DNA from 2 places in the Pontibacillus sp. HN14 genome. Region 2 is predicted to be linked to the other one. Evidence: riboswitches for the same ligand, from Rfam matches in the RefSeq annotation. Region 2 holds a riboswitch; the other holds the start of a gene.
What was found. A riboswitch is a leader RNA that binds a small molecule or an ion and turns the genes downstream of it on or off. The one in region 2 is predicted to bind FMN.
Positions count from the first base shown of each region.

Region 1: it holds a riboswitch for FMN, as region 2 does, so the genes downstream of both, ribD (bifunctional diaminohydroxyphosphoribosylaminopyrimidine deaminase/5-amino-6-(5-phosphoribosylamino)uracil reductase RibD) here and LQ226_RS15340 (ECF transporter S component) in region 2, are expected to answer to the same signal.

Region 1 covers NZ_JAJOLR010000002.1:23,366-38,689, reverse strand. The annotation lists gene LQ226_RS09460 (cryptochrome/photolyase family protein) at 1-629, opposite strand, end outside; gene LQ226_RS09455 (LysR family transcriptional regulator) at 822-1,700, opposite strand; gene LQ226_RS09450 (YeiH family protein) at 1,806-2,801, shown strand; gene LQ226_RS09445 (YjcZ family sporulation protein) at 2,892-2,993, shown strand; gene LQ226_RS09440 (DUF4003 family protein) at 3,264-4,253, opposite strand; gene ribH (6,7-dimethyl-8-ribityllumazine synthase) at 4,363-4,833, opposite strand; gene LQ226_RS09430 (bifunctional 3,4-dihydroxy-2-butanone-4-phosphate synthase/GTP cyclohydrolase II) at 4,846-6,039, opposite strand; gene ribE (riboflavin synthase) at 6,066-6,713, opposite strand; partial or broken gene ribD (bifunctional diaminohydroxyphosphoribosylaminopyrimidine deaminase/5-amino-6-(5-phosphoribosylamino)uracil reductase RibD) at 6,686-7,794, opposite strand; FMN riboswitch at 7,967-8,111, opposite strand; gene LQ226_RS09415 (OsmC family protein) at 8,298-8,744, opposite strand; gene LQ226_RS09410 (phytoene desaturase family protein) at 8,969-10,438, shown strand; gene LQ226_RS09405 (MFS transporter) at 10,448-11,647, opposite strand; gene LQ226_RS09400 (hypothetical protein) at 12,242-13,162, shown strand; gene LQ226_RS09395 (EthD family reductase) at 13,208-13,510, opposite strand; gene LQ226_RS09390 (cytochrome ubiquinol oxidase subunit I) at 13,661-14,992, shown strand; gene LQ226_RS09385 (cytochrome d ubiquinol oxidase subunit II) at 14,996-15,324, shown strand, end outside.
Region 2 covers NZ_JAJOLR010000005.1:75,074-90,397, reverse strand. The annotation lists gene LQ226_RS15355 (nucleobase:cation symporter-2 family protein) at 1-778, shown strand, start outside; gene LQ226_RS15350 (DMT family transporter) at 952-1,809, shown strand; gene LQ226_RS15345 (M20/M25/M40 family metallo-hydrolase) at 1,870-2,928, shown strand; FMN riboswitch at 3,168-3,320, shown strand; gene LQ226_RS15340 (ECF transporter S component) at 3,485-4,072, shown strand; gene LQ226_RS15335 (YkvS family protein) at 4,334-4,630, opposite strand; gene LQ226_RS15330 (TspO/MBR family protein) at 4,864-5,346, opposite strand; gene LQ226_RS15325 (TraR/DksA C4-type zinc finger protein) at 5,441-5,812, opposite strand; gene LQ226_RS15320 (hotdog fold thioesterase) at 5,849-6,241, opposite strand; gene LQ226_RS15315 (sensor histidine kinase) at 6,354-8,078, opposite strand; gene LQ226_RS15310 (response regulator transcription factor) at 8,075-8,776, opposite strand; gene LQ226_RS15305 (hypothetical protein) at 8,932-9,123, shown strand; gene LQ226_RS15300 (DUF418 domain-containing protein) at 9,107-10,315, shown strand; gene LQ226_RS15295 (1,4-dihydroxy-2-naphthoate polyprenyltransferase) at 10,457-11,404, opposite strand; gene LQ226_RS15290 (isochorismate synthase) at 11,932-13,320, shown strand; gene menD (2-succinyl-5-enolpyruvyl-6-hydroxy-3-cyclohexene-1-carboxylic-acid synthase) at 13,317-15,050, shown strand; gene menH (2-succinyl-6-hydroxy-2,4-cyclohexadiene-1-carboxylate synthase) at 15,060-15,324, shown strand, end outside.

The sequences.
Region 1 (15,324 bases), on a different contig from region 2:
GATCGTTCCCCTATGTGATTCCATTCTTTCGTGCATTTGGAGAGGAGGTCTCGAAAGGCTTTCTCCCCTCTCTTGAATTGATCGGTATAATCTGCCCCAAGTTCAGAAAGCTTCTGCTTATCAACCCTGAATACGGCGGGCTTTTCTAATGAGGACCACATCCGATAATAGGGGGTGAAAACCTTGTAATAGCCCCCATCTTTTTTATGAACTTCTTCAGCCCCATGTATATGGGCATCAACAAAGCTCTCTACATCTATGCCTTGAGCTTCGAGCCACTTGTTTACTTTCTGATCCCGTTCTCTTCCAAAGCCTACTTCGTCTTTATTATAAAAAACAGAACGGATCGCAAAGTCTTGGTCTAGTAAGTGTTGAAAGGCTTCTTCTACTTCCCCTGTTATAAAGTGGATAGGGAAGTCATATTCTGCTGCGTGGTTGATTAGATCCTCAAGCGTTCGGAAGAAATAATCATGGCGAACCGTGAACGATTCATTAAGCGATGGGTGTATATGAAACAATCCGAGTACTTTAGCTCTGGATTGTTCAGCATCTTTTAAAGCATAATACAACGCCTTATGATCACTCAGGCGTAGATCTTGCCGAAACCAAACGATGTTCACCTTTTGCATAAGGCACCTCCTCCTTCATTCTATACCCCATCCTACCCAAACCTCACCACACTTATAAACTCTCAATGCGTCCAGAGGCACACCCCTTCGGTGCCTGACACCCTTTAGCGAAATAAAGGAGTAAAGGAGTAAAGGGTGTCTGACACCTTATGACTCGCTAAAGCAATAAAGGGTGTCTGACACGTGGCGGGGTTATTTGTGAGATTGTATGAGGTTATAGAAGACGGTGGTGGCTTTGGTGTGCATAGGTTTCTGGCGCAGGAGGATAGAGAAGCTTCGTTTTAAGGTGGCTTTTGGCAAATCAATGACCTCTAAGGTTTCCATAGCCATCTCTTTACGGATCGTCCACAGTGATAGGAATGTGAGACCTAGTCCTGCCTCCACCGATTCTTTTATAATTTGGGTGCTTCCAAACTCCATTCGCTCTGTTGGGTCAATTTCTACATTTTCAAACATGCGCTCGGTTGCCTCCCGAGTTCCTGATCCCTTCTCTCTTGTAATCCACATCGCTTGCTCTAAATCATGTACCGTAACTTCTTCTTTTTGTACTAGTGGGTGGTCGTGTGAAGCTACAATCTTCATTTCATCATCAGCAAACGGATGCACATCAATAGAAGGCTCTTCCACCTCTCCTTCAACAATCCCAATATCAAGCGCCATGTCTGCTACCTGTTTAGCGATATCCTGAGTATTTCCTATCGTAATCTTAGGGTGAATCGACGGATACTCTTTTCGCATTTGTGCAATAATGCGTGGTAACACATATTCCCCGTACGTATAGCTTGCTCCAATGGAAAGCTCTCCTTTGGGCTCATTATATAATTCATGAATTAAATGATGCATCGTCTCCTGATGCCCAATCATCTGCTTGGCGTGCTCATAGACGATCTCGCCTGCTTTAGTCAGAACCATTTTCTTATAGGTTCGATCTAACAACTTAACGCCCATCTTGGACTCTAATGATTTAATGTATTGGCTTACAGCTGGCTGGGTCATGTAAAGGTGTTCCGCTGCTTTCGAAAATCCCTGTTGCTCGACTACGGTAATAAATACTTTATACATATCATTCATTTTAAACACCTCGCATTATAAGCGATTACTTATAACCTATATTATTATGATTTATTTCACTTATAGACCTACCAAGCGTAACATAAATCAACGGAGGTGCACGTTATGTATACATTCTTATCTCGTTCTCCGTTCCTTGGAGGAATTGGGTTTACCTTTATATTAGCCGCTTTCGGAATTTTACTGGCTGGGCTACCAGGCTTTCAGTACATTGGCGCTTTAGCCACTTCCATTCTGTTAGCGATTTTGTTTCGCCAATTGTTCGGTTATCCTACAGCCCTTGCTTCTGGTTTGCAATTTTCCACGAAGAAATTACTTCGGGTTGCGATTATTTTATTCGGATTGAAACTCAACATAGACGTTGTTTTAAATGAAGGTCTTGGCTTATTAGCTAAAGGAGCTGGCACGATTATTGTAGCTATAACCTTAACGATGATCCTGTCTCGCTGGTTTAAAGCAAATACAATGATCTCCATGCTTCTGGCCGTTGGAACAGGAGTATGTGGAGCTGCTGCGATCGCTGCTGTGTCTCCAATCTTAAAATCTAAAGAAGAAGACACTGCCTTAAGTGTTGGCATTATCGCCCTTGTAGGAACCATCTTTGGTATTGCCTATACCATCATCGGTCCACTTCTTCCCCTATCAGCTGAACAGTACGGAATATGGTCTGGTTTGAGCCTGCATGAGATCGCTCACGTGGCACTAGCAGCTGAACCGGCTGGCGAAGATGCTCTGGCTATGGCTCTCCTTGCGAAGTTAGGAAGGGTGCTGTTATTAATCCCTCTTTCCTTTATCCTTGTATTTTGGATGCGTCGTAAACGTCACGATGAGACAGAGGCACAAGTGAACTTCCCATGGTTCTTAATTGGTTTTATCGTCATGAGCTTAGTAGGGACGTATCTTTTAGGGGACGTCATTCCGACATCTGAAGCTTTCTTAACAGGGGTTTCACATGTCACAACATTCTTACTGGCCATGGCGATGAGTGGCCTCGGACTTAACGTAAGTCTAGCCAGTATTAAATCAAAAGCAATGCGCCCTCTTGCTGCAATGCTTATCACCTCTGTCGTACTGTCCTTTATGGCTTACTTTGTTTTATAAAGTGAAACCGTGACACCCGCCCTGCCCCTTTTACGGGAAACGCATATGGTATGAGAGAATACCATATTCCAAATCAAAGAGGTGGAGCACATGTCTAACAGTTATGGTGGAGGATTTGCTTTAGTAGTTGTGTTATTTATTCTTCTAATTATTATCGGCGCTGGAGCGTTCAGCGGCGGATACGGATACTAATCCCAAAAGCATAAGCCCCCCGGTTAGCAACGTATAGACTGGACTGAGCCGGCGTGAGATAAAGGAAACACGATGAGCATACGCGAATCGATGTTGACTTATCGATCAGAGGTGAGGGAAGTCTACTAGTTGCTGGGGACTGGAGCTAGATGTAATCCCAAAAGCATAAGCCCACCGGTTCGCAACGTATAGACTGGACTGGGCCGGCGTGAAATTTTGGAAACACAATGAGCATAAGAAAGCGGGCACCCTTAAGGGATGCCCGCTTCTTTATGATCCGTCTCCACCGCTTGAAACCACTGCAGAACTGCTAGCGAGAACCGCCACCATTGCCGCTTGCTGAGCTTGGATAATGGCCTCCACCGCCGTATATAAACTGGTTTCTATGAACCCTGTATCTTCTGTCCGTTCACTAACAACCATATTTGTGGCAACCTTTACGTTCATTTCAGGATACCATTTGAACAACTTCTCTTTTCCGAGCTTTTCGGATAGTTGTTGCACCTTAGCTACATACTCGGTTCCATCTTCCATTAAGGCCAACATCCCCATCTCAGGATAATAAGCTTGTTTTCCTTTTAAACCATGCTCCACGAATGCTGATTTTACTTGTAAAATTCGATCAACCAGCACTTTCTCCGGCTCCTCTGAAGGAAGGGCAAGAATATGGCTAAGAAACTGTAGTTGATTCCCTTTTGTAAATCCTTTCTCATTTAAATGAGCGTAAAAGGCTTCTACATAATTAATAAGAGCCTCTTCCTCCTTATCCACTTCTCCTAACAGCACAGAAAGGGGATAATCGGTGTTCGTTGTCAGAAATGGATGTTCCACACGCATTCCTTTGTAAATCGAGCGGGCCCGCTCTACAAGGGGTGAATTTAATTCTTTATGTTTCAAGAAGTGAACCATAGCGGCAATATAGGTGAAGACCCCGCGCTGAAACTTCTCATCTACGAACCCTTCATATACTTCTAAGTATTTATGAAACATCTCTTCTGGTTCTTCAAAATAAATATCTAGCATAGCGGCCGTCGTAAACCTGGCTTGCGACTTTAACGTTGAAAACATGCCTACTTGGTCTTTTATATAATCGCTCAGACGTATGAAACGTTCCATATCAAACTCTTTTTCATTCACCATATACATAGAAGCAATCATCATATGGATTTGATTATTAGAGACTGACCACTTTAGCTTCTTTTTCAACCTATGAGTGATGTCTATATATCGATTCATCTTGTATGCTAACTGTTCTTCCAAGAAAACACGCTCCTTACCGTTCAGTTTCTAGTATAATCTACGGGCGTGTCCATTGTTTTGTTTCAAAAAATGTAAAAAAGAAGGCGTAGCGCCTTCTTTTTGTTCTGCCTTATCCTTCAAACGATTTGTTTAGCGTAGCCATTTCGATCGCAGCTGTAGCTGCCTCAAATCCTTTATTCCCAGCTTTTGTACCCGCACGTTCAATCGCTTGTTCAATCGTTTCCGTTGTAATGACTCCGAAAATAACAGGAACTCCTGTCTGCATCGCAGCTTGAGAAACTCCTTTGGCCGCTTCTCCGCAAACGTAATCAAAGTGTGGAGTAGATCCACGAATAACGGCTCCAAGTGTAATAACTGCGTCGTATTTCCCCGTATCCGCCATGCGTTTTGCGATCATCGGGATTTCAAAAGCGCCTGGTACATAAGCTACGTCTACGTCCTCTTCTGCTACCCCATGACGCTTAAGGGCGTCTTGAGCTCCTTCGTTTAATTTACTTGTGATGAAATCATTGAAACGTCCAACAACAATTCCTACTTTTAAACCTGTACCAACTAAGTTGCCTTCAAATGTTTGTCCCATGTTTACGTCCTCCTAATAGTGAAATAGATGTCCTAATTTGGATTGTTTTGTGCTTAAATACCGCTCATTCTCTTCGCGTCTTTCGATTTGAATCGGAACGCGGTCGACAACTTCTAGACCATACCCTTTTAGACCTGTAATTTTCTTAGGGTTGTTCGTGAGTAAGTTTAATTGAGTAATGCCAAGGTCTTTTAAGATTTGAGCTCCAATACCATAGTCTCTAAGATCTGCTGCGAAACCTAGCTTTTCATTCGCTTCGACTGTATCCAGTCCTTGTTCTTGCAATTTATAAGCGTGCATCTTGTTCAGAAGACCAATGCCACGACCTTCCTGACGCATATAAAGAAGGACCCCTTTACCAGCTTCATCAATTTGCTTTAAAGCAGCATGCAGCTGTGGTCCACAGTCACATCGATACGAACCGAATACGTCACCTGTTAGGCATTCTGAATGAACACGGACTAGAGTTGGCTCATCTGGTTGAATGTCCCCTTTCACAAGGGCCACATGTTCTTTGCCATCAATCTCATTTGAATAGCCAACAGCTCGGAACTCTCCGTATTCAGTCGGTAAATTAATTTCTACTTCACGCTGGACTAGCTTTTCTTCACGGTTTCGATATTGAATAAGATCTTGGATCGTAATCATCTTTAAATCATGTTCGTCTGCCATCTTACGAAGATCTGGTACGCGTGCCATTTCACCGTCGTCTTTAATAATTTCACAGATGACACCAGCCGGTTGTCCACCTGCTAGCTTCGCTAGATCCACTGCGGCTTCTGTATGACCTGCTCGTCTAAGCACGCCTCCTTCTTTAGCTAAGAGAGGGAAGACGTGACCTGGTCGTTTGAAGTCTTGTGATTTTGCCTCTGGACTTAGAAGCTGTTGAACCGTGACGGAGCGCTCTGCAGCTGATATTCCGGTTGAAGTTGTTTTGTGATCAATACTGACCGTAAACGCTGTACCGTGAGGGTCTGTGTTGCGCTCAACCATCGGAAACAGTTCTAAGCGATCAGCAAGTTCTTCTGTTACAGGTGTACACACGAGCCCTTTCCCGTAGGTGATCATAAAATTAATGACTTCAGGGGTGGCGTGTTCAGCAAGGGCAATAAGGTCTCCTTCATTCTCACGATCTTCATCATCACAAACAATGACGACCTTCCCTTGTTTCAAATCGTTTAGTGCATCTTGTATCGAATCGAACATATTCGTTCACTCCATTTTTGTGAGGATTATTTAAATCCGTTTTCTTCTAGAAATCCAGCTGTAATGGTTGAGGGGTTCGTCTGTTGTTGTTTCGATAGGAAATTCACAACATATTTACCGAGCATATCAATCTCCATATTCACTTGGTCTCCTGTTCCCTTCTTACCGAGCACCGTGTGTTCAACAGTATGAGGAATAAGAGAAATCGTAATCGTTTGGTTCTCAACTCCAAATACCGTTAAGCTTGTGCCGTCTACAGCTACGGATCCTTTATAGACAAAGTAATCCATCAGCTCTTCCGGCAGTTCGATCGTATAGTAAATGGCATTGGATTCTTGTTTCTTACTCGTTATGGTGCCCACACCATCAACGTGTCCTGAAACCATATGACCACCGAAACGACCATCAGCTTTCATGGAGCGCTCAAGGTTCACAGGACTCCCGGTGCCGAGCTCATTTAAGTTTGTAGCATGGAACGTCTCAGGCATCACATCAAACCGCGCTTCTGTCTGAGTAAAATCCGTTACCGTTAAGCATACGCCGTTTACGGAAATGCTATCCCCGAGATGTACATCTTCTACTACCGTTTTAGCATCAACGGTTATTTCCATTGCTTCTTGCCCTTTTTTGATTCCTTTCACAGAACCTACTTCTTCAATAATTCCAGTAAACATCGTTTCACCTCTATTGATTAGGTTTTGATACGATTTTGATGTCGTTGCCAAGATGAATCACTTCTTCGATCTTTAGGGACATTGCTTCTTCTAAGGAATGTATTCCTTGGCCGCCAATTGGAGTTGGGGCATCATGCCCTCCAATCACTTTAGGTGCGATGTAGGTGATCATTTGCTGAACCATGCCTGCTCGTACAAACGCATCATTCACAGTTGCTCCGCCTTCTACATACAAGGAAGTGACCCCTTTTTCACCAAGCAGATGCATCACGTCTTCAATCGCTATAGTAGGACTCGTCATCGTGATGACTTCTACATGGGAATAAGCGTTATACGCCTCTTTCTTTACTTGATCAACTTGATTCCCCGTTATAATCCAAGTAGGGGCTTCAGGGTCCTGAATTAAGGGAGTTTCTATAGGAGTGCGTAAATGTGTATCCAGTACAATTCGGATCGGGTTCTTTCCACCGTCAGGTAAGCGTGTTGTCAGCCTTGGCTGATCCTTTATCACGGTGTTCACACCAACTAAAATAGCGTCATGCTTATGACGATCCTTATGGACATCTGCGCGCGCTTCTTCACCTGTAATCCACTTGCTCTCACCTGTGGCTGTTGCAATCTTTCCGTCTAACGTCATCGCGCTTTTAAGAGTTACATAAGGTATTTTAGTTGATATAAAGTGATAAAAGACTTCGTTCAAGTTGTCAGCCTCTTCTTTTAATACATCCGTGACCACTTCAATACCAGCTTCCCTAAGCTTCTTGATCCCTCTCCCTGCTACTTGTGGATTTGGATCAAGGGTCGCCACAACAGCTCGCTTAATTCCGGCTTCTACAATCCGGTCGGCACATGGAGGTGTCCTTCCATGATGGCTACATGGCTCAAGGGTTACATAAATGGTTGCACCTTCAGCATCTCGTCCAGCCATATCTAGCGCATGGACCTCAGCATGGGCATGGCCTGCTTTCAAATGCGCTCCCATACCAACCACTTCTCCATCCTTCACTACTACAGCACCAACGGATGGATTCGGGGAGGTCTGCCCGATTGTGGCCTGAGCCATTTCAATTGCCGTTCTCATATACCTCTCGTCCTGGTTCACATTCCCACCTCCTTATCTTTGTCCATATAAAAAACCCTGAGGAAGATACACTTGCCCCAGGGTCTCATGTGAGTGTTTTAAAAAAACGGACATACGTCCAGAATTTTCTGACTACGGCTGGTTTTATACTTATCACCAGTAAAGTCTACTCCTATTCCTTCTCCCATCCGGACTTTAACCGTCGGCTTTGGTTTCTCACCAAATCAACCGCAAAGCGTACTCTGCGGGTCGCGGGCTAGCAAGGCAAAAGCTTGATCACCGCCGGTTGGGATTTTCACCCGACCCCGAAGGAACTATTCGATTATCAAAATACGATTGTACACCTACACTATAATTTATTTTACAACCACACGCAACGAAAAGACACCGCTATCTGGCCGAATCACTTCCCTGCTCTAAAGTGCTAAATGGTGTCTGACACCCTTTCGCGCTGTAAACCAGTGAAGGGTGTCAGACACACTGGGCCGCTTTAGTGCAGTGAATCATTTTACAGTAAGAGTTGGATCTAGAGAAATCTTTACATTCCCTTTTACTGCTCGAGAGATCATACAGCTTGATTCAGCTTTTTCAACGAGCTTTTTAAGCTTCTCAAACTGTTCCTCTGTTGCCTCTTCTTTCAGAGAAACGACGGGACGATGAATGATTTCATCATATGAAATGACGCCTTTCGTTACATCTACAATTCCTTCTGAGGTCATGCTCATTTCGTTTAGCGGAAGCTCAGCGCGCTCAATCATTGCCCCGAGGGTGATGATATAGCACGTCGCAGCCGCTCCTAAGAGCATTTCGTCAGGATTAGTCCCGATCCCTGGTCCGTCCATTTCAGGCGGAATTGAAATTTCTGTTTTAAGTCGATCTGTTTCGATCTCCCCCACTGTATTACGGCCACCAGGCCACTGTGCAGTAAGTTGAAAATGATGCTTCGGCATGTGAGTGCCTCCTTCTTCTACTAAAACAATCTTCCCCAAACGTATCACACCTCCCACTTAAAACAAAGTCACCCGCTTTAACACAATAGAGCAGTGCAGGGTGTCAGACACCCTGCACTGCTCTAAAGCATCATAGCGTGCCTGACACCCTTTAGCCTACTAACGTGAGACAGGGTTACTGGGGTGTTGTATAATGTTTGGAAAGTATGGAAAGGGGTGAGGGAATGGAGCGGTATGATGTGATTGTGGTTGGGGCTGGATTTGGCGGATTAACGTCTGCTGCTTTGTTAGCGAAGGCTGGGTTTTCCGTTGGGGTCCTTGAAGCTTCTAATGAACTTGGTGGATGTGCAGGCAAATTTGACCGACATGGGTATCGCTTCGGAGCCGGTGCAACGGTCGGGATGGGTTTTGAAGAAGGCGGTGTTTTGAAGCGTCTCTTTGAGGAACTGGATGTAGAATTACCGCCCATGACTTCGCTTGATACGATCATGAATATTTACACGCCCCATGATACCATTCACTATTACCAGGAAACGGAACGTTGGTTTCAAGAAGTAGACCGTGTTTTCCCTAATCGCAGCGAGCAAGTCAAGCGCTTTTACAATGAAGTGTTTAAAATTGGCGAACGAATTGATCGGCTTCTTCTGGACCTCCCTGTCTTCCCGCCCAATAGATGGAGAGATTGGCCGAAGCTTTTCAAGTACGTTAATGCTAATTCGGTTGCCCTTACGCCGTACCTGACCCAAACCGTTATGGATCGCTTGAAGGCCTATAACCTCCATCAAGACGAAATGTTTCTGTCTTTCTTAAATGGTCAACTGATGGACAGTGTTCAAACAACAGCGGCTCATTGCCCGGCTTTCTTAGGTTATGCGGCCCTTCAAACCTTTCATAAAGGGGCCTTTTCAGTCGAAGGAGGACTCGCGACCATCGCCGAGAAATTAGCTGACTCCATTAAAGCAAATGGTGGGGATGTGTTACTCAGACGACCTGCACAACGGATTGTCCCCCAAGTGGACGGCTGGATGGTCTCAAGCAGAAGGGAACGCCAGTATCAAGCGGGTAGGGTCATCTTAAATAACTCCCTCCATAATTTCCACCATCTGTTCGAGGATTCCGTACACAAACAATCTGTTGTACAAAAGGATGATTTAACGGCTTCCTGGGGAGCCTTTATGCTCTACCTTGGTGTTGAAGACGTTTACCCAGGAGATGTGCTTTATCACCAGATTATTCAGGATCAAAACAAACCTTTATCAGAGGGAAATCAATTCCTCCTCTCCTTTTCTGGCAAAAACGACCGGAGAATGGCTCCAGAAAACAAGAGGGCCATCACCATCTCAACGCATACCGAAGTTGCCCAGTGGTGGAAACGGGATGACTACGAAGCATTAAAAGAAACCTATACAGAACGCATTCTAACTGGCATTGAACAATATTTCCCTTCATTCAGATCGACCATTGATGTTTTGATGCCAGGAACCCCTGTTACATTTGAACGTTTCGTTAAGCGTGATAAAGGACGTGTAGGAGGGTATATTCCAGATGGTCGCTTCAGCTGGTTGAAGAGCCAATCGATCTACACCGGACTTGAAGGAGTTTATGCTTGCGGAGATACGGTTTTCCCTGGAGCGGGGACACTCGGAACTTCCTTATCCGGTTGGATGGTCGCAAACGAAATTCAAAAGAGCTAATCCAATGGATTAGCTCTTTTCACTTGAATCAAGGGATAGCCAATTGACCAAAACAAGAACAACACATAAAGCCGCAAAGCTATAATAGATCAATCCAGGCGCTTCTTTCATAAAGATTGCAATCACAGGAGGACCGGCAGCCACGCCTACAAAACGAATGCTGCTATAGATCGACGTAATGGTTCCCCTTTCTTCTTTAGGGATCCCTTCTGTAATAAAGGCATCCATACAGGGTAAAGCTACCCCAATGCCAGCTCCAGCTACTGATAAGAGGAGTAAAAAGACCAGCAATCCTGTATCACCCCTGACAAACAAGAAACTAAGAGCTGCCACGCTGTTCCCTGCTACAATCATCCATTTCATAAACGTTTTATTCTCCCCAATCTTACACCCAGACGTATAGGAAGCGATGCACAGAAAAAGGAGAGGAACAGCTAAATAGAAACCTTTCGTTACCCCTAGCTTCTTAAAATCATCTTCTAATACATTTGAGAAGTGAAACAATAAACCAAATAAAACAAACATAAGCACCCCACCTGTTATAAAAACAGAAAAGATCCAGTGCTTGTTCTCTTTAATTAAATCCTTTGTATTCTTCACAAACTGACCAATCGTTGATTTCTTCTCCTCTTCCTTATCCTTTGGAACCTTTACAAGAAACATGACCAGCAGAATCGAAACGAGAGAAAGGACCGGAATAAACAGAAATGGAAAATACCAAACCACCACAGCCAACAATGCACCTAGTATAGGACTAAGCACCTTCCCAAATGTATTCGCTGTTTCAATAATTCCAAGCCCTTTGCTGATCTCTTTTTGATCCTTAAACATATCCCCAACGGTTGGAATTACAACAGGGAACGCCCCTGAAGCCCCAATCCCTTGTATGAATCGTCCAACTAAAATAAGCCAGTAGGGATTCTCCATCAACCAGGCTGCAACCGTTGCAATCCCTCCTCCTACTGCGACCGTAATTAGACTTGGAATGATAATTTTCTTCCTCCCCCATTTGTCAGACAGGTAGCCAAACACGGGAATGAGGGGAATCGCTATTACTGAATAAATGGTGATGATTAAGCTAGACTGGAAAGACGTGATGTTCATTTCCCGCTCCATCAGGGGGAGTACGGGGATTAACATTGAATTCCCGAGCGTCATCATGAGGGGGATGGACGCTAGAGCAAATAAGTCCCACCGTTTGTCCTTCATACACATTACTCCTACTATTAAAGATAAATTGCTATAGCTATTTTGTGTCATTTAGGGTGTGTTCCATCCCCCTCATTTATTGGAATTTCAATAAGCTCCATCTTCCGAAATGAAGGGAGTGTTTCCGTTTGCCGAAATTGAGTGTAAGGTGGTCCTGGAAACCACTCGCTTTCCTGTGGGGAGCTGGTGAGCCTCCTCAGCCGGCAAGCCGGCTTCCGGGGTCTCACCTAGATTGAAATGTGCAAGCGTGGTGCCTAGGACCGTACGGATAAGACAGCTTTTTGGAAAAGGCGTTTAGCCTTTGGAAAAAAGATGACTTATCGCGCTAGGTCCTCCACGCTGGAACTAGCCTAGGCTCCACTTCCCGCGGGAGTCTCGCCGTCCCCGGGCAAGCCCTACCTTAAATTTGAATAACGCCTCCACGTAATGTGGGATGGAAGGAACGCAAGCTTTTTTAGATACAAAAAACCAACGATCTCAATTCCAAATGTTCGATATAAAAAGGCGATATAAAACCATTTAAAATCAAAACCAATTTTACAAAAGGCGTATGCCAAAAGAGATGATACAATAGAGAAAAAGGAGAGGATTTTCATGAAACAGTTATCACAGGAGGCTTTTAAACGGGCGCGCAATTGGGTCATGATGAATGGGCGGCCGCTTGAGCAGGCTTTGTTTGCACATGAGTTTGAGAATGGGCCGGCTGATGATGTTTTAAATGCCCTTCATGCCTATCAGAACGTGGATGGGGGTTTTGGCAATGGCTTAGAGCCGGATATTCAGTTGCCTGATTCGTCCCCGATTGCAACGTCGGTGGCACTTCAGCACTTGGTTCGGTTTGCGGAGGAGCCTAAGGCAGATACAATGATCCGCGAGGCGATTCGTTATTTGGAATACTCATTTTTAGAAGAAAGACAAGGTTGGTTGGCTGTACCTGAGAAAAGTAACGATTTTCCTCATGCATTCTGGTGGACGGTCCATGAGAACGGAATGTCTTGGATTGATGCGAATTGGGGGAATCCTAGTGCTGAGTTAATTGGCTACTTGTACTTATTTGAAGAATACGTAACTGCCTTACATATTCCAAAGTTAATCGATCAAGCGATCCAGCATTTCCTAAGCTTAGAGTCCTTCGATTCTGAACATGAGGTGTATTGTTATTTGCGTCTATTCGCGATGGTTCCATCTCAGCGCACTGAAAAGGTAGAGCGACAATTAACGAAAGCTGTTCAATCGCTCGTTAAATTGGATAGGGAGAATTGGGAGAACTATGTACCATTCCCACTTAAATTTATCCCCTCCCCTGGCTCTCCTGACTTTGGAATTCCGTCTTTTAAAGTCGAAGACAACTTGGATTTCTTTGTAGAGAAGATCGAAGAGAATGGAAAGCTAACGCCTACATGGGAGTGGAATGATTATCCAGAATCTTGGGAGAAAGCTTACCAGCACTGGAGTGGTATCCTTACAGAAGGTACTCTTAGTGCTTTAAGCCGCTTTGAGCGTCTTTCCAAATAATCTACAAAACCCGGTTTTAGCATGGCGCTAAAACCGGGTTTTTGTTTAATCTGTAATAATCATGCCCGGAGCTTCTGTTAAGTACTGCATAAGATTGTCTACGTCCGCTTGTACCTTCTGCCACTGATCAGATGCCAAAGCTTTTTGTAAACGGTCTTTGTTGTCAAATTCAATTTCAGTCACTTGATACACATCCTGTTTCGTATGAACAGAATGAGAAACGGAATGGATGACGGTGTTGATGACACCCTCCATCGAATTGGCTAAAGGCATATGGATTTCTTCATAATAATCTTTAAATGCTTGTTGATCCGTCGGGGGCGGATACATGACCATGATTTTTGCCATCTTAATCCCTCCTGCATCTTTCATTCCCCTATCCTCCGTACGACAAACAACGATTCACCCACTTGGAACACCCTCCAAATCCATGCATAAATTCCAAAAGGTATCGGCATAACTAAACTGACATCGAAACCAATAATGAGGTGAGTAGTGGTGGATACAGTTATGCTGGCACGTGCTCTATTTGGCACGTCTCTTGGCTTTCACATTATTTATGCCACGATCGGGGTAGGTGTGCCCCTGATGATTATCGTGGCTGAACTTATGTATATCATTACCAAAGACGAAGATTACAAGATCATGGCAAAGCGATGGACAAAAGGCTTTGCCATCTTATTAGCTGTTGCGATTGCATCAGGAACCATAGTAGGGGTATTAATTTCTCTCTTATTCCCTGGATTCATGCAAATCGTCGGGCAAGTCATTGCCTTACCTTTCCAAATTGAGATCTTTGCTTTCCTAATAGAAGCCGTCTTTATGTCGATCTACCTCTATGCAGCTGATCGATTACCGACCCCGCTTCGCTTAATCAGTATCATTTCTGTGGCCATTGGGGCCGCTGCATCAGCTATTTTAATTACCGATGCTCATGCCTGGATGAACACACCGGCCGGTTTTGAAATGAATGCTAACGGAGAAGTCATAAACGTGAATCCTTGGCGCGCCTTTTTTAATCCGAGTTTTGCCGTTACCGCTATCCACGTTACGGTATCTGCCTATATGACCGTTGCCTTTCTTGTTGGATCCATCGCAGCAGCTCGCTTGCTTAAAAGTACGATCACAGATCAGGAACGCCGCTACCATAAGAAGAGCATTACGCTTGCGATCTACATTGGAGCAATCATGTCTCTTGCTACAGCCATAAACGGACACGAAACGGCTCAGATGCTCCATGAATACAATCCTCGTAAATTAGCGGCAGCAGAAGGTTTGTTTGAAACCACTACACATGCCCCCCTCTCTGTCGGAGGTTGGACATCACGTGAAGATGAAGAAGTAAAATATGCGATTGAAATTCCTTATGCCTTAAGTTTTCTGGCAGGTGACCGCTTTGACACCGAAGTCAAAGGGCTCAAAGAGTATCCTGAAGAGCTATGGCCTCCCCTTTTCGTCCATACTTTGTTCAACGTCATGGTCGGAATCGGCACCATGCTTATAGGCTTATCCTTCTTCGCGATCTTCTGGAGATGGATTCTGAAAAAAGAGCTCCCCGGATGGATGCTTGCTCTCTTTGTAGGCGGAGGACCTCTTGCGATTATCGGAATTGAGGCCGGGTGGTGCTTTAGCTGTATAGGCAGACAACCCTATACCATTGTCAATGTCTTAAAAACCAGTGACGCCGCCACTCACGCTAATAACGTCGGAATCTTATTCGCTTTATTTGTGACGCTCTATTGTATCTTGCTTATTGTAACCGTAGCCGTGATGGTCTCCTACTTTAAGCGTCACCCTGTAGAACCAGAACTTGTTGAGAAAGGGGTATAAGAAATGGAAGAATCCTTACTGGCTGTCGCAATCCTTTGGAGTATTCTTTTTCTATACTCTATTACCGGGTCTATGGACTTTGGAGCTGGTTTCTGGGGTATGGTGTACGGAAAAAGAAAAGATTCGACAGCTTCTAAAATAGCAAACCGATTCCTCTCACCTACCTGGGAAGTGACAAATGTATTTCTCGTATTATTTGTCGTGTCTCTCGTGGCGTTCTTCCCTTTCGCCGCCGGTATGCTCGCTACTGTTCTCTTGCTACCAGTCGGGCTTGGTCTGATTTTATTAACCATTCGTACAACCTTTATGGTATTTGAAGGGAAGACAGAACG
Region 2 (15,324 bases):
AGGTTTCATTCGTTCAGTTTCCATTCTAATAGGGTTAGTAGCAGGGAGTGTGGTGGCCATCTTTATGGGGAAGATCGATGTCTCTTCCTTGGCAGATGCTGCGTTCTTTAGAATACCAACACCTTTTTATTTCGGAGCTCCTACGTTTGAATTAGCGCCCGTGTTAACGATGATTCTAGTGGCGATCGTAAGTTTGGTTGAATCAACGGGTGTCTATTTCGCTCTTAGTGACATTACGAACAAAAAGATTACGGAAAAGGAAATTACGAAAGGGTACCGTGCAGAGGGCCTAGCAATTTTATTCGGTGGTTTTATGAATGCTTTCCCGTACACAACTTATTCGCAGAATGTAGGGCTTGTCCAACTTTCAGGTGTGAAATCACGCAACGTCATATACATAGCAGGAGCTATGCTGATTGGTATTGGATTATTTCCGGTAATAGGCGCGATTACCACGTTAATACCAGAACCTGTTCTTGGAGGCGCTATGATCCCGATGTTTGGGATGGTTATTGCATATGGGATTAAAATGTTGAGTCAGGTTGATTTAAAAGAGCAAGAGAACCTGTTAATTATCGCTTGTTCCATTGGGATGGGGCTTGGTGTTACCGTTGCTCCTGACTTATTTGCGAAACTTCCTGAACAAGTTCAGATTCTCACAGATAATGGCATTGTGGCAGGAAGCCTAACAGCGATCCTGTTGAATTTGTTCCTCAATGTTATTCCAGGAAAGATGAAGAAAGAACAGCCCAAAACAACCGAATCCATTGCTTCGTAAATAGAAAGGAAAGGCCCAATCAATCAATTGACTGGGCCTTTTTTGTGGTGATTCTGGTCAGGTGCGCGGTGCATGAGAGGGCCGTGGGGGGGCAAGATAGTTGACAAAGGTACGTGAGGGGGATAAGATACGAACGTTTGCAACGATCAAGACCACCTTGTTGGAGGAATAACATGAGCAACATGAATAAAGGAATTTTACTATTATTAAGCGCTGCCTTCGGTTTTGCGATGATGTCGACGTTCGTTAAACTTTCGGGGGACCTACCAGCGGTTCAAAAGACGATGTTTCGCAACATTGTCTCTGCTTTTATAGCATTTGGGTTCGTTCTCTATCATAAAGAACGCTTCTTCGGGAAGAAAGAGAACCAGAAGTACTTGCTATTACGATCATCACTTGGAACGCTAGGAATGGTGCTGTATTTTTATTCTATTGACCATCTTGTGCTGTCGGATGCCGATATGTTGAATAAACTAAGCCCGTTTCTTTTAATTATTTTTTCCGCTTTATTTTTAAATGAGAAAGCGCGTAAGTTTCAAATTGTTGCGATCGTGATTGCGTTTTTAGGCACATTGCTCATTATTAAACCTGAGTTTTCTGTAGAGACCATTCCATATATGGCGGGTGTTTCTTCTGCAGTCTTTGCTGCCCTTGCCTATACGGTTCTTCGTTTCTTAGGTGATAAAGAAGAATACTACACAATTGTATTTTACTTTTCTTTCTTCTCGACGGTTGTGTTGTTGCCGTTCACGGCCCTTCTTTATGAACCGATGTCTCTTCAGCAAACTCTATATTTATTGTTGGCGGGAGTCTTTGCAACAATAGGTCAGTTTGGGATCACGCTTGCCTATAAATTTGCGCCGGCCAAGGAAATTTCAATCTTTTTCTACACCAATATTTTGTTCTCAGCGGTAATCAGTATCGTCGTGTTTAATCAAGTTCCAGACACTTTAAGCTTCCTCGGTTATGCTATTATTTTCGGGGCTTCGTTTTATATGTTTTGGAAGAATAAAAAGGTTGGAACAGCCTAGCATTGGTGTAAAGTCAAGGAAATTGATAAGATGAAGGAAACGATTAGGGAGGAATAGTGGATGGAACAAAATGAACAGAAATTTTTGTTAGAGATGCTACAGACTCCATCACCATCGAGTATGGAAATGGAGATTCAGAAGAAATGGATAGAATACGTCAAGCCTTTTGCGGATGAGATTCGAACAGATAATGCTGGAAACGTGATAGGGGTATTAAATCCTGAAGCAGATTTTAAAATTCTCTTGGCTGGTCATAGTGACGAGATTGCTCTAGTAGTGAATCGTGTAGATGATCATGGCTTCTTGCACTTTGATAAAATGGGAGGCATTAATCCAAAAGCGGCTGTAGGAATGAAAGTAACCGTTCTTGGGCAAGGCGGAACTCTCACTGGTGTCATTGGTGTGAATGCTCAACATCACGGGGGGCTAAAGGGTGATTTTGGCCTTGATGATTTATTTATCGATTGTGGAGCAAAATCGAAAGAAGAGATGGAAAAGTTCGTTCAAATTGGAGACCTTGCTGTATATAAACGTGAACCAGAAATCATGATGGACCGATACATATCCGGGCGTGGTTTAGATAACCGTACAGGTTCCTTCATTGTAGCAGAAGTATTGAGAAAACTCTCAGAGAAAGATATTAATGTTGGAGTATATGCTGCGAGTACAGTAAATGAAGAAACAAACATGGGCGGAGCTTATTTTGCAGCTGCTGGTCTGGAACCGACGATGGCCATTGCTGTAGATGTTACATTTGCAACGGATTATCCATATGTAAATAAGAACAAGCACGGAGACATTAAGCTAGATGGTGGACCTGTTCTAGCGAAAGGTGCTCCTATTAACATTAAGATTAATCGCTTGTTAGAAGAAGCAGCTCGTTCTAAGGGGATGCGTGTTCAGTATGAATTAACGCCGCGTATGACAGGGACGGATGCGGATAAGATGCGTCTGACAGGAAAAGGAGTTCCGATTAGCCTTGTTTCCTTGCCATTACGCTACATGCATTCACCAGTCGAAACGGCAAGTATCAAGGACATTGATGAAGAAATCGATTTACTTGTGACGATGATTGAGAAAATGTCCGGAGAAGAAAGCCTTAATCCGCTAGAAGATTAACATAAAGATCTCCCTCTCAGTGTAAATGCTGAGGGGGATTTTTAATATTGTTTTGTTGAGAAGGAATGTGGATGGGTTATTTGTTGTCATTTAGTTCCGAAGATGAGATCGGCTGCATAATATAGCGAGTTAGGACAACAATTTTAACAAAAATGAATGAATGTTCATTTTGTGAAACATTTTACTGTTCAAATTCTCAATTAGACGTTATAATGAGAATTGTACTCAATAAAATACGATTCCATCTTCGGGGCAGGGTGAAATTCCCGACCGACGGTGAGGGGCCCACTTGGTGTCCTAAGTCCGTGACCCGCTTGGTACTTATGTGCCGATCGGTGGACCTGGTGAGAATCCGGGACCGACAGTTACAGTCTGGATGGGAGAAGATGTAGAGCGAAAAATAGGTATATATGATACCTTTATTTCCCTATGGTCTTTTATCACCCCTGAAGCGATTTTTAATGCTTGAGGGATTTTTTGATGGAACGAACGATAGGATTATTCGCTCACCTTCATCTGGGATGTGAATCGAGAGTAAAGATGAAGGAGGAGATCGATGATGAAACCAAGAGGTCAATCATCCAAATTATTCAAGCTCATTACGCTCTCGTTAATGAGCACCATTTCACTATTATTAATGCTGTTGGACTTTCCACTGCCGCTTTTACCAGGTTTTCTAAAAGTGGACTTTAGTGATGTTCCAGCTTTATTTGCAGCATTAATCTTTTCACCGGTAGCCGGTATTATTGTAGAGGCTATGAAAAATGGCCTTCACTTCATGCTAGGAAGTGGAGATCCTATTGGAGCAAGCGCAAACTTCATAGCGGGAATCATGTTTATCCTGCCCGTTTCCTTGCTATATCACCGTTTCAAAAGTGTAAAAGGTGTTGTATCTGGCCTTGTTACAGGTACCATCGTAATGACACTTGGTATGTCTGTTTTAAACTACCTTGTTATTCTACCAGCCTACACATGGTTGATGGGCTTTGAGGTAGAAGGGACAAAGATGGCCTACGTAACAGCCTTCATTATGCCGTTTAATGCGATGAAAGGAATCATTGTAGGAATGCTCTTTGTGCCGTTGTTTATTAAAATGAGGCCTTGGTTTGAACAGAAACGAACAAAAACCATCAACGCTGCTTAGCAATAGATATAAACCAAGTCCCCTGCACCTATGTGTGGGGGGCTTTTTTTATGAAAGCACATAGTTAAGGCATTTTAGTGTGGATGAAGGCCGTTCTGTTTAATGAGTGCTAGGGGGAAAGCGAGTGATTTCTCGGGCCACCTTACACTTAGACTAAGGCTAACGGAAACTTTCTCCCAAATTCGTAAGGAGGCTTATAAAGAAAAGAGCATCGCACTCTAAGTAGAGTGCGATGCTCTTTTATGCATAGGAACTGTCCGCTTACACGTCGCGACGTTTCTTAATGCTGTATTTCGTATGAGCCACAACAGTTTTCTCAAAATCTAAGTTTCGCTCGTTGAAGTCATCCATAATGGTCATATCCACAACCACAGAGTTTTCTAACTTCGAGGAAGTTACGATTCCTTCAAGTTGTTGTCCATCTCGTTGGAAGGTAATGATATCACCTTCGGTTGCTTTATCTTCTTCCTTTATTTTTTCATCTTCTACAGGTTCTTCTGCATTTTTCTTTTCAAACGCAGCATTGATTAAGTCTTTACTCATATTTTCGTCAGCCATGAGAGGATCCCCTTCCTAGTAAATGTATTGGCATTTTAAATTCTGATTGATTAATGGGGGCGAGAGGTTTTTCTTAACTATACCCTAAATGGATCGCCCTCATTCTTCCTAGAGTATTACTCTAACATGATTCTTTTTTCTATTTAAACAAGAAGTTCACATAGAATCAATAACTTCTTTCTACATTTTAATGGAATTGTGAAACGTTTACAAAGAGAAAGAAGGTTTGGTTCTTACATAAAGAAGGTTTCGGTTGGGTTTAACCTATAGAATGTAAAAGCCAAATAGGTCGCAAATGATGTCCATAAAAAGTATGGGACGAGAAGCCAAGGGCTAACTTTATTGTATTTGCGGATCATGATGATTAATAAAGCAGTCGTAACAGCAACAATAAACGTATCGACTGTCGCTAGCATTAATGCCTTTAGTTCAAATTGGAAGAAGCTAAATAGTTGGTTCGTTACATAATTAATAATTAGGACTGTCCACAGTGTAGGAGAGAAAGATCCTTTAGAAGCCCATGCTAAGACTAATGAAAGAGCAATAAAAGCAAACAATACTGCCCATATAAGCCCAATTACAGACCCTGATGGAGTCCAAGAAGGTTTTTCTAAGCTGTTATACCATTCTTGGTCGATTGGAAATAAGAACCCTGCAATGCTGAACAAGCCATATATAAGTAGAAAAAGAAGGATACCTTTAACTATTTTGTTCAATTGTTCGCACTCCTTTCACATGGATTAGACAAAGACGAAGGCAAGCTAGCGTAACATCTATGTTACGTAGCTTGCCTCATATATGCCTTTTCCATTAAGAGGATTCTTCTTGCTCCTCCACCAAGTAGCGAGCTGTTGGCATAGCTTGTAAACGTTCAAATGGGATTGGTTTACCTGAATGTTCGGAATATCCATATGTCCCTTTTTCTATGCGTTCTAAAGCAGCATTAATTTCATCGAGCTGTTCTTCCGCATGTTCACTTAATGTATAGGCCTTCTCCCGTTCAAATTTCTCTGTACCAAGATCGCCAGGGTGGCTATTTACGTTGGATAACTCACCAACAGAATTGCCCTGGTCCTCTTCGTTATTTAAGTAGCCATCATGGTTATGGTGTTCTTTTTCAGCATCTTCTTTCATTTCTAATAGCTGCTTTTTTAATTCTTTTAATTGATCCTCTGTTAACATGGTGAATACTCCTTTCACTTGTAGGGAGAGGGAGGGCTATTTCTTTCTTGGCACGACGCCAACGGTACAACGAGACAGACAAATGAGTTCATCTTCTTCATCTACTACTTTTATTTCCCATACCATCGTACTTTTCCCGATGTGTGTTGGGGTAGCAATCCCATACACGGTGCCACTTCGTTTCGCTTTAATATGGTTTGCATTAATTTCAATGCCAAATACGTTGTATTGTTCCATATCCACATGAAGAATTGAACCAATGCTTGCCGCTGTTTCTGCGAGGGCGACGCTTGCACCTCCGTGTAAAAATCCTAGAGGTTGGTGCGTGCGTTCATCTACAGGCATAGACAACACAACACGTTCTTTTGTCATTTCAACCTCTTCAATTCCTAAAGCTCCCAGTAATGTATTTTTAGCAGTTAAATTCATATAATCGATCCTTTCTTTTTTATTTCCTTTTCAATCTGGAGTCAAACATAACAAGTCTCTATATCTTAATTCCGCTTTGAAGGAATGCATTCCTCCCTTAAACCAATATCTCTTATCTTTTGTTTTGTTGGATGGGAAACTTAACGATTATAGTCGTCCCCTTCTGTAGTTTAGAAGACACGGAAATAGAGCCGTGATGAGCGTGGACTATTGCTTTAGCAATACTCATTCCCAGACCGCTTCCATCACTCTCTTCTTCACTATTCGTGCCGCGGAAATAGCGAGTAAATAAATTCTTTTGTGTATGCTCGTCCATACCGATGCCGTTGTCTTGAATGGAAAGAAAGATCCAATCTTTCTCAACCTTAGAGGTAATCGTTACGGATGTTCCTGTTGGATTGTGTTTTAAGGCATTAATGATTAAATTATCAAGCAGCCGCTCAATCCATTTTGGGTTTGCCTCTAATCTAGTATTGGGTTCAACGTTGACGCTAATCGTATCATATTCCTGATATTTATTGAGGCTCCGTTCTACTGTCTTTTTCAAATCAATTATCTCATACTCAATAGGCAAGCCTTGCTGTTTCAGTTTAGAAATAAGGGAAAAGTCCTGGATCAACTCGAGCATGTAATCCCCTTTCTTCCGAATTGTTTCCCCCATGTCTTTCAATTCTTCTTTCTCCCACTCATAGTAGCCTGTCTCTAGCATATGACCATATCCCTGAATGGTTGTCAGGGGAGTACGAAGGTCGTGAGAAATGCCGCTCATCCACTCTTCACGTTGTTGATCGAGTAGGAGACGTTCTTTCTCCGCATGATCTAATTGTTCGGCCATGTCATAGAATTCCTGAATCACTTCTTTATACAGGCGATAACGAAGGCGAATCTTGTTCTTTTTGTTAAATAATTTTTTGCGTTCCCGTTCTGTGAACACCTCTTCATAATTTCCATTGCGCATTCTTTCAAGCCAACTGATAAAGAGTAAGAGGGGTTGCCCGTACCGAATGCCATGCCAAATAGATAGAGCAATCAATAGAAGAAGTGTTGCTGACCCTATGCTAATCAGTACAATTAAAATTTGTTGAATCGAAGAGAACTTCCATTTTCCTTCTTCTGTTGGTGTGTGAAGGATCCACGTAGTTTCGGGAAGTCGCTTCGTCATAATTTTTGTATCATAATTTTGAGGTTCAGAAAGCCTTGCTGGAATTTCAATCGTTGTATAACGTTCAGGGGAAGGGCCAGAACCAATCCGCTGTAGAACTTCTCCTTCAGAGTTTACAACATCTAAGTAAACATCTGTTTCTTCCATCTGTTGTTTGATTTGAGAAACCCCTTCTTCAGAAACCCGTCCTTTCTCCTCAAAAGACTGAACCCATTCGTCTAGCTGTTCTTGCTTTTGGTTCTGGTACCCTAAAATATAGAGGTAGGGTTGGTCGTAAAATAAGGAATCGATATAAGTAACAATTTCATAAGTTTGGATCGATTCTCGTTCTTGAATGGCCAGAATCTCATCCATTGTATATGTATGCTGAATGGAGGAAGGCACATTGGCAGAATACAGGGCTTCCCCGCTTCCATCTATAATTTGCATCCACATGTCTTTTTCTTCTAATTCGTTGATCCACATTTCTGGTATATCTACTTTACCTTCCTCAATCCAAGCCTCAGTTGCAATTGTCTCCAAAGCCCCTTTAGGGTAATTTCGGTTTACATCTTCATTCATTAGGAAGTTGACTAGCATAAAAAAGACAATGAGTAAGACTGTAATAATGAATACGCTTAAAAAGACAAATTGAATGGAGAAGTGGAAACCGATTCTTCGTTTAATGGATTTCATATTGAAGAATCCTTTACCAATTTATAACCAAGACCTCGAACAGTAATTAAGAATTGAGGATGGCTTGGGTTTGGTTCGATTCTTTCACGTATGCGTCTGATATGAACCATGATGGTATTGTCATCAGCGATATGGTCCATTCCCCATACAGCATCGAACAAATCAGCTTTCGTAAAGACTCGATTTGGATTTTTAGCTAAATAAAGAAGAAGTTTATAAACCATAGCTGGACAAGGCACAGTCTTGCCATTAACGGTTAACTCTTTCGTTATTTCATTTATGGAGAAGTAACCAAAGTCATGGACGAGTGTTGGTTTATTGTCTGAAGCTTGTGTATGGTGTATTCGCCTCTCTACCGCTTTCATACGCGCTACAATTTCAAGTGGATTGAAGGGCTTCGTGACATAGTCATCTCCTCCCATAGCAAAGCCAGTTAGCACATCTAGGTCTGAGGTTTTGGCTGTTAAATACAAAAGGTAGGCATTCGTTTTCTCGCGTATCTTTGGTCCTAAATCAAATCCTGATCCATCTGGCAACATAACATCGAGCAAAATGACATCATAGGATAAATGGTTAATTTCCTGCATAGCTTCTTCGGCTGAAGCAGCGGTTTGTATCGATGTGTATCCTTCTTTTCTTAAGACTTTCTCCATCATGGTTAGAATGGAAGGTTCATCATCAACTAGTAAAATATTCATGTATTTCCACCCCCGAACTATCCTATCATAGCTACCTTACGAAAACCTTAACAATGAGCGTCGATTTGTTTGATATAAGTAAGGTCGTGTTCCTTTTTTAGTAAGGAAAACGTTGTACAATGAATGTATAAAAATGGATGGCGGGAGTGTTTTTGATGATGGTAAGTAAGAATATAGGGATTTATGTCATGATTTTAGGTGCGATTGGGCTTATATTGTCTGTTGTGGTGTTCAATCATTATGAACATATAAGATATGTGCGTTATGGGTTTGGGGCTATATTTTTTCTAGGGACAATTATAACCCCATCCTATGTAGGGGATGAATCCTATGGAGGGAAAGGGTGAGATGGAGAATAGAATTGGAGTTGTCGATCGGTTAAGGGGATTGTGTTTATTCGGAATTCTGATGGCAAACATGCTAATCTTTCAATATGGAATATACGGGAAGGATCAACTAAGTGTGTATTCTGTATCCAGTATGGACCAAGTGGTACATGGGGTGCTGAAGGTTTTCGTGGAGACCAGTTTTATGCCTATCTTTGCCTTTTTATTTGGATATGGGCTTATCAAGATGACAGAGTCTTTAGATCGAAAAGGGTTACCAAGGAAACGTTTCTTGGTCAGACGCTTTATTGGCTTAATAATAATCGGTATCTTTCATGGGACTCTTCTGTGGGAAGGGGATATTTTACTTTCCTATGGGATGACCGGTTTCGTGTTACTTCTGTTTATGGGACGCAGGAGTAAAACATTAAAGATCTGGGCGCTGCTTCTATTCGTTATCATAGGTGGATTAGGCCTTGGCGGAACGAGCTTGGTCACTTCCGAGGAGGAGCAGCTGGTGATGGATGAATATGTGAAACAAACGGAGATCATTTATGGAAGCGGGACATTTGGTGAAATAATGGATCACCGCTTAAATGAAGATCCTCTGATGATGACAGGGGGAGAGTTGGTCGTACTTCTTATTTTGTCCCCTATATTGACATTGCCGATGTTTTTATTCGGTATGGTAGCGGCGAAAGAACGTTGGTTTTATGAAGTTCGTACCAGGACAACAAAATGGCGCCGTAAAGCAGTTCTGTTTGTAGGATTAGGCATTGCCCTAAAAGCAATGAATGAAATATGGCCTGACTTTATTGGGAGTGGGGTTGGATATGCGTTAGGCGGACCGGTATTAGCGTTTGGGTATATTTTTGGGTTTACTCTATGGCTTTCCTCTCGTCATTCGATCTTCACTAAAGGATTAGAAAGGGTTGGGAGGCTCTCGTTGAGCAACTATATCCTTCAGACAATAATTTGTGTCAGTGTATTTTATGGGTTTGGCTTTGGATGGTTTGGAGAACTTGGTATGCTAACGGGTGTAGCGCTCTCAGTGCTCATCTTCTCGGCACAGTGGTTCATAAGCCTGCTTTATCTATCGAAGTTTCAAACAGGGCCCCTTGAAAAGCCGTTGCGTATGTGGACGTATTTCTCCTGGAAAGGGAAAGCCAAGCCTAACGTAGGGAAGAGGGAAGATCGGACCTTTACGGCTTGATGAAGAATGTAAATGGAATTTGGTTTCATGTTCGTCTTATTAGGTATTGGATTATAAATACAAACGAAAGAGGCACAGATCATTAAGATCTGTGCCTCTTTAGAGGGGTCAACCCTTTTAACACCAAACGTTAGCTTCCTTTTACCATGATACGGGTATAATAAACTGGAATAATAGCGATAGTCCAAGTAAGAATCCAAAAATTGTATTGGTTTGAGCCGTGTATTTCATAGCGGGCATCATAGTAAGAGGTGTGGAATTGTTTGAGAAGGTCTGAACTGCCCCTTTTGGTTTAGCTAAGCTGATCAATACTAATAAGGACCATAACGGGAGTAACCCGATTGCGATATACACAATTGTTAAAACGTAGGCTATACCGAATAAGGAGGCAAGAAAGCGGATGGCTCCTTTTCGTCCGAATAGGATTGCTAGTGTTTTGCGTCCATTCTCCTGATCCCCTTCCAAGTCGCGAATATTGTTCGCAAGAAGGATCGCTCCAATTAAAATGGCAACAGGGATAGAGATGAGAACGACTTGAGACGTCAGGGTATTGGTTTGGATATAATAACTGATTCCGATGATGACTGTTCCCATAAAGAAGCCAGAAACGAGTTCACCAAATGGTGTATAGGCAATTGGGTATGGACCGCCTGTATATAAATAACCACATAGCATCGATACGATTCCAATTGCAGCAATCCACCAAGTTGTTAAGAGGCAGATATAAATCCCAAGGACCATTGCGACACCGAAGAAACTTAGAGCAAGTCCCAATACTTTCTTGGCTGGGATATTATCGCGGACAATAGCTCCGCCGATCCCTATGGATTGCTCTGTATCTAAACCACGCACATAGTCATAGTACTCATTAAACATGTTTGTAGCTGCTTGAATGAGGATGGAAGCCAAAAGCATGGCAAGGAATAAACCTATATGAAACGAACCATCTAGCCCCGCCAACATTGTACCGATAAAAACAGGTACAAACGCTGCAGTCAACGTGTGGGGTCGCAACAATCGCCACCATACTTGCCAACCTTTGCGCTCATTCAAGGCTGTTTGTATATCTTTTTTGTTCATGCTTTGCATCTTCTTCTCTCCTTAATCATGACCATTTCATCATAGTCCTATTTCAGTTTAGGCAAACTGTATGACACTGTCAACATAGAAAAAGCCTTGATTACCTACCATTGAAGAGCTTGCAGGGTGCGAAAGCCCACATGAAGTGGGATGGTTAAAAGTTGTTTATTGTCGGGACGGTTGTAGTCAAACTCCGGCTTATCCTGCCTGCGCTTTTCTTTTGATCCATCTCCGGCTCCTAGCCCCTAGTGTCATAAGCAAGAGAACTGCAGTCCGCTTTGCGAACTTCCGTTCTTTTGCTTATGCATACGGGGCTAAACAGTCGCCTGCGCTTTTCTTTAGTGTCCAGCTCCGGCGGTTAGGACCTAGCGTGATAAGTCAACCCACCTGCGCTTTTCTTTTTACTTGAGCTATGTTGAAAAAGGGAATAAAATAAAGGTGGGATTTTTATGATTTGTAATGATTTTTTCGATATAATAGTACTGTTGTGCCAAAATATATAGTGACAAAGTCCCTGATGATTGGAGGGCATTTATTTGATTGAAACAACTTCGTATTATCATGAAAAGCTTTATAAAGCTCTTTCAAATAGAAAGCATATTGAGAAACCTCAGCTTGTAAGTGTCACCACTAAGCTGGATTCGGTTGATTCCCTTGGTTTTTTTCAGGCTGGGAAGGTTTATCAGGGAGAGCGGGTTTATTGGACAAGTGCTGATACGACGTTCACCCTCGTAGGCGTTGGTTCAGCCTATACATTTGAGGCGGATCGAAACCGTTTCTTCTCAACTCGCCAAATGTGGAATGATCTCTTAGGGGATGCTGTTGTTCTGAACCCATATGAAATACCAGGTACAGGGCCTGTAGCTTTGGGCGGTTTTTCGTTTGATCCGCTAAAGGAAGGTGACGGAACTTGGGAAGATTTTCCGAATAGCAAAGTCTTTATTCCAATGTACCTTTTAACAGAGTGGGGAGAGGATACGTATCTAACCCTTAACCTTATGATTCATCCTAATGACAATGAAGAGGAATTATACAACATTGTTACGAAAGAATATCAGAACCTGATTTCAGGCCGTTATAAAGAAGAAGAGCGTGTAGAGGTTACAGGACAAGAAGAAATCCTACCTGCTGAATTTAAACAAATTGTCTCAAAAGCGACCGATCATATTAAGACCGATCAAATCGGAAAAGTTGTATTAGCCAGAGAGATGGTTGTTTCCTTTTCTGATGATCGAAAAGCTGCGTCAGTTGTTCGAAAGCTGAAAGAAGAACAAACACAAAGTTATATATTCGCCTTTGAAAGCGGAGATTCTTGTTTTGTAGGAGCCACACCTGAACGTCTTGTTAAGGTAGAGAATAACGAGCTATTATCTACTTGCTTAGCAGGGACTGTTCCGCGAGGGAAGACTCCGAGTGAGGATGAAGCTTTAGGAGAAGCGCTTTTGAATGATGAGAAAAACTTACAGGAACATGATTTCGTGGTTCAAATGATTAAAGAAGCTGTAACAGGTTGTTGTGAAAATGTTCACGTTCCGGACGCACCTGTCTTGTACCCGCTTCGCAATCTTCAACATCTCTATACTCCTGTAAGTGGAACTCTTAAGGATGGGGTTTCATTACTAGATGTGGTCGAGAGGCTTCATCCGACACCAGCATTAGGAGGTTACCCAAGAGAGGACTCTTTACAGTTCATTCGTGAATATGAGCCCTTTCACAGGGGTTGGTATGCTTCTCCTGTAGGTTGGTTTGATAGCTATCAAAATGGTGAATTTGCAGTTGCTATCCGCTCAGCCCTATTGAAAAAAGATGAGGCAGTTCTTTTCTCTGGGTGTGGGGTTGTAGAAGATTCCGATCCGGAAGAAGAATATCAGGAAACAGCAGTTAAATTCTTACCTATGATCCACGCCCTAGGAGGAAAAGAATGACACACACAGAAACTTTGACCAGATACGTGGCCAACTTTGTAGATGAACTTGTTCACACGGGATTAACAGATGTTGTTCTTTCTCCTGGATCAAGGTCGACACCATTATCAATGACATTCGCTGAGCATGAAGACGTTCATCATTGGATTCACGTTGATGAACGTTCTGCTGCTTTTTTTGCCTTAGGAATCGCAAAAGAACAACAACGTCCGGTAGCACTTGTGTGTACATCTGGAACAGCTGCGGCAAATTATTATCCTGCTATTGTGGAAGCTTTTTATAGTCGAGTCCCACTCATCGTTTTAACAGCGGATCGTCCACACGAACTCCGCAATGTAGGGGCTCCCCAAGCTATTGATCAAATTCATATGTTTGGTCAATACGTAAAATGGTTCGAAGAGATGGCGCTTCCTGAGAGCAGTGAACAGATGCTTCGTTACGTACGAAGTAAAGCAGCTAGAGCCTTTCATACAGCTCTTGATCATAACGCGGGTCCGGTTCATCTGAATTTCCCGTTTCGCTCACCGCTTATCCCTGACTTCACTCTTGACCATTTATGGGGCCAACGTACTGAACGATCGTTTCATTATGCCTATAAAGGGGAAAGAAAGCTTCAACATGAGGCCGTTGAAGAGATTAAACAACGCGTAGAAAAGCATCAAAAAGGGTTGATTGTATGTGGTCCTCAAACTGATCCGGGACTACCAGAAGCTGTTACACAGCTTGCCCGGTATTTACAGCTACCTGTCTTAGCGGATCCTCTGTCCCAAGTGCGGGCTGGGCAGCATGAGAAAGACCATGTCATTGAAGCTTATGATGCGATTTTGAAAAGCCCGGGAGTCCGAGAGCAATTTGTTCCTGATTTCATTATCCGGTTTGGTGCTATGCCTGTTTCTAAGCCTTATTGGCTTATGCTTCAAGACCACCCAGAAATTGAACAATATGTGGTTGAATCCTATGAGGGATTTAGGGATCCAAGTGGAAATGAAGCTTCCTTGATCCTAGCTGACGGAAAGCAATTCTGTGAGACGTGGGTCAACCATCTAGAGTCTTCGTTCTTTGACGTTGGTTGGTTAAAGAAATGGCAGGAAGCGAATCAAAAAGCAAAAGCTATTCTGACAGAGGTTGAAGGTCATAACTTGTCAGAAGGTCATGTATTTACAGAGATTTTAAAGAGCTTCTCTGAAAAAGGGACCCTATTTGTAGGAAATAGCATGCCTATTCGTGATTTAGATACATTTATGTTGACCACTCCTAAATCAGTCAGAACTATGGCTAATCGGGGGGCCAACGGGATCGATGGCGTTGTTTCAAGTGCACTCGGTGCAGCTGCTCATGGAGAAGACGTTACCTTAGTGTTAGGAGATTTATCGTTCTTTCACGATCTAAATGGTCTCTTTGCGGCGAAGCAATTTGGTTTGAACCTTCGGATTGTGGTTATCAACAACGAAGGAGGAGGCATTTTCTCTTTCTTACCTCAAGCTGAGCATAAGGACCACTTTGAACCACTGTTTGGAACCCCTTTGTCTCTTGATTTTAGTAAAGTTATTGAGATGTATGGTGGTTCGTTTACACAGGTGAATTCAAGGAATGAATTTCAGGAATTAACGTCTAGTCTCGTTGAAACAAAAGGGCTTTCCGTCATAGAAGTAAAAACAGATCGTGAAGAAAATGCTACTTGGCATCGTCAGAAGTGGAAGCAGATCGAACAAGCCTTATTAGAAGGGTAATGGTGGACGATGTATATAACGATACACGAACAAGACTATTGGGTGGAAAGCGTAGGGCAAGGGATACCTGTATTACTTTTACATGGTTTTACAGGTACTCACTCTACGTGGGATAACCTGGTTGAAAACGATCAAAACCGTATACAATGGATACGGATTGACCTTCCTGGCCACGGGAAGACAGAAGCATCAGCTGGGTTTACCATGGAATCGGTATGTAAAGATATCAGTGAACTTCTAGAGCACCTTTCCTTGCCCTCTGTTCATGTAGTAG